2 linked regions of the Anaerocolumna chitinilytica genome follow. The protein of the gene in region 1 interacts with the protein of each later gene in a pairwise test. Links are inferred from orthologs where the notes say so. Each region holds a gene or a part of one and is shown on either strand. Other genes may lie near its edges.

Region 1 (3,180 bases):
AGGAGTTCCATAATCTTCATTCCCGCATGTTTGGCTAAACGGATTCTTTCAGAAAATACTGCGGGAATGGTTCCGTTACCCTGTAGTCCCATACCAAGGACTTCTGTGAGGCAATTCATGCTATTTGCTGTATACATACCGGAACAGGAACCAGCGGTAGGGCATACCTTACAGGCATATTCCTCTACCTCCTCTTCTGACAATTTACCAGCAGTATAAGCACCTACAGCTTCAAACATACTGGAAAGGCTTGTTTTCTCACCTTTCACCCTACCTGCAAGCATAGGCCCCCCACTTACAAAGATAGTCGGGACATTTACTCTTGCTGCTGCCATTAATAACCCGGGAACGTTCTTATCGCAATTAGGTACCATTACCAATGCGTCAAAAGCATGTGCCATTGCCATAGCTTCTGTGGAATCAGCGATTAGATCTCTGGTAACAAGAGAATATTTCATTCCCGTATGTCCCATAGAGATTCCGTCGCAGACTGCAATTGCCGGAAATACGATTGGGGTTCCGCCTGCCATGGCAACTCCCATCTTGACGGCATCTACAATTTTGTCGAGATTCATATGGCCTGGAACGATTTCGTTATAAGAACTGACGATACCAATTAATGGTCTGTCCAATTCTTCCTTGGTAATACCAAGCGCATTAAAGAGAGATCTATGGGGAGCTTGTTGAATTCCTGTTTTCACTGAATCACTATTCATAGCAATACCACCTTCACTTTTAATTTGACTGTTTAACGCTGGAATGTATAAAATTACGATGTTTCCGTATATAATAACTTAATTTATATAAAAAATCAATATGAAATTCTTTATTATCAAAACTTTTCAGTGCTTAAAAGTTAACTATGTAATTATATCTGTACTTTTATCTCTGATTCAGAACATTTAAAATCCAATAAAAAAGAAGTATTCTCCATAAGACATCAATTTTGTGCCCGGAAAATACTTCTTTGTATTTTACACCATTGTATGATACATCTTTGTTCTATTTTGCATTTTCTTCTGTTGAATATATTTCCACTATCTTTAATAATATTTCAACGATTTTCTCCATGGATTGTACCGGTATGAATTCATATCTTCCGTGAAAATTATTTCCTCCGGCACAAAGATTAGGGCAGGGAAGCCCCATGTAAGAAAGTCTTGCACCATCTGTACCGCCGCGAATGGGAACAACAATCGGCGTTACCCCAACTTCTTCCATAGCACGTTTAGCATTATCAATCAGATGTATATGCGGTTCTACTTTTTCTTTCATATTGTAATAAGAATCTTTTACTTCTACTTTAAAAGTACCCTCACCGTATTTTTCGTTCAGGTATTCTCCGATTTTAATGAATCTGGCTTTTTTTGCTTCAAACTGGGCTTTATCATGATCACGAATGATGTATACAGCTCTTGCAGAATCTACGGTTCCTTCCAAAGCATTCAACATATAGAAACCTTCATAATTCTCGGTATACATAGGGTCTTCGTTGGCCGGAAGCATATTCTGGAACTCCATTGCAAGTAACAAAGCATTTACCATCTTATTCTTTGCACTGCCGGGATGGATACTTACACCTTGAATCTGAATTTTTCCTGCGGCTGCATTAAAATTCTCGTATTCTATTTCTCCAAGTTCACCGCCGTCAATGGTGTAGGCAAAATCAGCACCGAAACCTTCTACATCAAAGAAGTCAACTCCTCTTCCTACCTCTTCATCAGGTGTGAAACCAATCTGAATCGTACCATGTTCTATTTCAGGATGAGTCAAGAGGGTTTCTGCCATAGTAAGAATTTCAGCAACACCTGCCTTGTCATCTGCACCGAGAAGGGTTGTACCATCCGTTACAATCAGGTCTTTTCCTTTTGAAAGACTAAGTACTGGGTAAGCATTAGCATCCATACGGATATTTAATTCTTCATTCAGAACGATTTCTCCGCCATCATAGTTCTTTACTATTCTGGGTTTTACATCTTTGCCGCTTAGTGCATTGGAGGTATCCATATGAGATACAAAGCCGATAGAAGGCAGTTTCTTCTTGGAATTGGAAGGAATCGTTGCATAAACATAGCAATGATCAGAGAGTCTTACATTTTCAGCTCCCATCTCCTTTAATTCCTTTACAAGTATTTCAGCCAGGTTTCTTTGTTTTTCAGTACTTGGTACATTCTCCATATCATCCTGGGATTGTGTATCTACTTTTACATATTCTAAAAATCTCTCTACAACGTTCTTCATAAGTCTCCTTTTATGCCATAAAAATGTAATCCGATAAAAGACTTGAAATATGGCAGTTTTCATTATTGATAATTTTATAGCTTATTAACAGAAGGAACCTTTCTATAATACAAGTACCAGCATACCGATAGTAATTATTACACCGCCTGCTATTGTTTTCGTGTTTAAAGGTTCTCCAAGTAATAAAAATGCCAGTACCATCGTGATAACAACACTAAATTTATCCACTGGTACTACTTTTGCAGCGTCACCTATTTGTAATGCTTTAAAATAGCATAACCAGGAAAGTCCTGTCGCTATACCGGATAATACAAGAAAAATCCAGCCTCGCTGTGTTATTGCAGGAATTTCTTTCTGCTTTCCTGTCAAAAATACAATCAGCCATGCCATTGCCAGTACGACCACGGTTCTGATGGCAGTACCGACATTGGAGTTCACATTCTTCATCCCCATCTTTGCTAAAATAGAGGTTAAGGCTGCAAAAAAAGCTGATAAAAGTGCGTAAAAAAACCACATTTTATTCTCTCCCTTCTTGCCTTCTATTGTATACAATGACACAAGATTTCACAAGTATTTTTTGCCAGATATGTAATTCTTATGTACTAGACTAATTTTTAACTATACAAGTCCATTTCAAATTCCAATTCATGCAGAATAGGAATTCCATCATAGCCTATTAAGGGGATTTGAGGTTTAAGCTTCCGGGATTCCAGGATCTCATTTCTGTAAAAGGCAGCGAAGTCAAAGCCACGTTTTTGATAAAAGCGTATTGCCCTTGTATTATCATTTGTAGTAATAAGAAATAATCGTTTACAGCCGGCTTCCCTGGCAATTGTGAGTACCCTCTGTATTAAAGCAGTTCCTACTCCTTTATTTTCCTCAAAGCTAATAAGAGATACTATTTCACATTCTGTCTCATGGATATAATAAGTAATCAAC
Region 2 (3,237 bases), 1.2 Mb from region 1 along the record:
AGAACTAACGAGAATTCTCTCTTCACCTTCGTTCGGCACTTCCACACCACCATTAAAGAAGAAGGTTACATGGGCATATTTTTCAGTCTCTGCAATTCTAAGCTGTTTTAAATTATTCTCAGCAAGAAATTCTCCAAAGGTATGATTAATTCCAACTTTATGGAAAGCAACTAATTTATGTCCAATGGTAACATCATAATCGGTAAAGCATACATACGTTAAATCCATTCTGCCCTTAGCTCTTACAAAGCCTGTAAATTCATCATCACAGAATGCTCTGGTTATTTCCCTTGCACGGTCAGGTCTGAAGTTAAAGAAAATTACGGAATCTTTTTCTTTTATTACAGCAACCGGTTTACCATTCTCTGTCACTACTGCAGGTACTACAAATTCATCATTTACTTCTTTATCATAAGAAGCCTGAATAGCTTCCGGGGCGCTTACTGCCTCTACTCCTTCACCATTAGCTAAAGCACGGTAAGCTTTTTCTACTCTATCCCAACGATTGTCACGGTCCATAGCGTAGTAACGTCCCATAACAGAAGCAACCTTACCAACTCCAAGTTCTTGCATTTTCTCTTCCAGAGCAATAACATAACCTTTACCGGAAGTCGGAGGAGTATCTCTTCCATCTAAGAAAGCATGCACATAAACATTCTGAATGCCTTCTCTTTTAGCCATCTCCAGTAAACCATAGACATGTGTGATATGGCTGTGTACACCGCCATCAGATAAAAGGCCGAATAAATGAAGATCCGAATTATTTACTTTGCAGTTTTCCATTGCCTGCTTTAATGCTTCATTCTGAAAGAAATCTCCATCCTGGATTTCTTTTGTAATTCTTGTTAACTCCTGATAAATAATTCTTCCGGCACCCATATTCAGATGACCAACTTCGGAATTACCCATCTGACCATCCGGAAGTCCTACTGCCAGACCGCTGGCATATCCTTTTTCCCAAGGATACTCCGCCATTATTTTATCCATTACAGGCCTTTTTGCTAATTTAATTGCATTGCCCTCTGTCTTATCATTTAATCCATAACCATCTAATATCATTAATACTGTAGGTTTTTTACTCATATGAATGCTCCTTTTCCGAATGCTCACAGAAAGAATTCTAGATCCTGCCAATATCTGCGGGCCATTTTCAATAATTTCAAGCAGTATATAACTGCGAATTCTTACACAGGATTATTCACCCTGTATAAGATGGTATATCAATTAAATCTAAAAATCGTCCAGCTACATTCCAACTTCCTTAAATATAATATTTAGCAAAGAGTTATGATGCAGAACCTATACAGGAAAATTATTCTCCTGTAGTATAACTTCATTATATACCAATTTTATGAAAGTGCAAGTTTTTGAAAAGCATTTTCAATACAGTTTATTTATAGTTAACAATTTTACCAAAATCCGGTTTTAAGCTGGCTCCGCCAACAAGGCCGCCATCAATATCCGGCTGAGAGAATAACTCAGCTGCAGAATCTGCTGTTACACTGCCGCCGTACTGTATTCTGATAGCTGCTGCTGTATCGGTATCATAAATTTCTGCAATACAATCACGAATAGCTTTGCAAACTTCCTGTGCCTGTGCGGAGGTTGCAACCTTACCGGTTCCGATAGCCCAGATAGGCTCGTAAGCGATAACTGCTGTCTTTGCCTGATCCGGAGTTACATTTAAGAATGCTATCTTAATCTGCTGACGGATAAAATCAATGGTTACGCCCTGCTCTCTCTGTGTAAGAGATTCTCCGCAGCAAACAATTGGAGTAATACCGTGTTCAAATGCCTTTAATACTTTCTTATTTACAGTTACATCTGTTTCAGCAAAATATTCTCTTCTTTCGGAATGTCCGATTATAACATAACGAACACCGATATCATCAAGCATTCCCGGAGCGATTTCACCTGTATAAGCTCCGTTTTCTTCAAAATGCATATTTTCAGCACCGATTTGAATATTGGAACCTTTTGCTGCTTCAACAGCTGTTGTTAAGGAAATGGCAGGAACACAGAATATAACATCTGCTTCCTCTGTAGCTACAAGGGGTTTTAACTGATTGATAAGTGTTACGGTCTCACTGGGAGTCTTATTCATCTTCCAGTTGCCAGCAATAATTTTTTTGCGCATAACTTTTCTCCTTTTTCATCAAGAAAAGGGACTGTCAGGCATTTAACTCTGCCAGTCCCTGCTTCTTCCTATCATTATTTATCGTTAGCTGCTGCTACACCGGGAAGTTCTTTTCCTTCCAGGAATTCAAGAGAAGCACCGCCGCCTGTAGAGATATGTGTCATCTTATCTCCAAAGCCTAAGATATTTACAGCTGCTGCAGAATCACCACCACCGATGATTGTAACAGCATCAAGATCAGCAAGAGCTTTAGCAACTGCAATAGTACCTTTTGCGAAGTTTGACATTTCAAATACGCCCATAGGTCCATTCCAAACAACTGTCTTAGCATCTTTTAATGCGTCTTCATAGAGCTTGCAGGTCTTTTCTCCGATATCAAGTCCAAGCCAGCCTTCATCAATTCCTTCTTCACTGGTTACAGTCTTAAATTCTGCGTCATTATTGAATTCTTTTGCTTCTACTGTATCAACAGGAATTAAAAGTTTAACACCTTTAGCTGCTGCTTTCTCAATCATTTCTTTTGCATAGTCAAGGTAATCTGCCTCTAACATGGAGCTGCCGATTTCCTCACCCATTGCTTTCATGAATGTATATGCCATACCTCCACCAATGATAAGAGTATCAACTTTATCAAGCAGGTTATTGATTACAGAAATCTTACTGGAAACCTTGGAACCGCCAAGGATTGCTACGAAAGGTCTCTCAGGGTTATTTACGGCATTACCAAGGAAATCAATTTCCTTCTGCATTAAATATCCTACAACTGCTGTATCAACATATTTTGTGATACCTACATTAGAGCAGTGAGCTCTATGTGCTGTACCGAATGCATCATTCACGAATACATCACAGATGGAAGCAAGGTCTTCGCTGAATGCATCTACATTCTTTGTCTCTTCTGCTCTGTAACGGGTATTTTCAAGAAGAACAACATCTCCGTCCTTCATTTCAGCTACTGCCTTCTTTGCATTCTCGCCAACTACTGTAGCATCTGCTGCAAAAGTTACAGGCTGTCCTAACAGTTCTGTAAGTCTTGCTGCCACAGGAGCTAATGATAATTCAGGCTTGGGCTCACCCTTGGGTTTTCCAAGATGAGAGCA

Evidence for each region.
Region 2: the proteins of pepT (region 1) and tpiA interact in binary tests that used the Escherichia coli proteins (3 or more experiments, as listed by UniProt). The link is inferred for Anaerocolumna chitinilytica from one-to-one orthologs.

The regions. Positions count from the first base shown.
Region 1 is NZ_AP023368.1:2,920,484-2,923,663, reverse strand. Bases 123-2,967 are described here. They hold pepT (peptidase T), read right to left. Parts: upstream 2,242-2,967; coding sequence 1,003-2,241; downstream 123-1,002. Other genes in these bases: bsdcttw_RS12675 (GNAT family N-acetyltransferase), read right to left, coding at 2,856-2,967; bsdcttw_RS12680 (EamA family transporter), read right to left, coding at 2,344-2,757; ilvD (dihydroxy-acid dehydratase), read right to left, coding at 123-716. Outside these bases: more of ilvD, read right to left, coding at 1-122; more of bsdcttw_RS12675, read right to left, coding at 2,968-3,180. UniProt on the Escherichia coli protein: Cleaves the N-terminal amino acid of tripeptides.
Region 2 is NZ_AP023368.1:4,091,876-4,095,112, forward strand. What follows is about bases 265-3,166. They hold tpiA (triose-phosphate isomerase), read right to left. Parts: upstream 2,138-3,166; coding sequence 1,391-2,137; downstream 265-1,390. Other genes in these bases: gpmI (2,3-bisphosphoglycerate-independent phosphoglycerate mutase), read right to left, coding at 265-1,083; bsdcttw_RS17785 (phosphoglycerate kinase), read right to left, coding at 2,212-3,166. Also shown: more of gpmI, read right to left, coding at 1-264; more of bsdcttw_RS17785, read right to left, coding at 3,167-3,237. UniProt on the Escherichia coli protein: Involved in the gluconeogenesis. Catalyzes stereospecifically the conversion of dihydroxyacetone phosphate (DHAP) to D-glyceraldehyde-3-phosphate (G3P).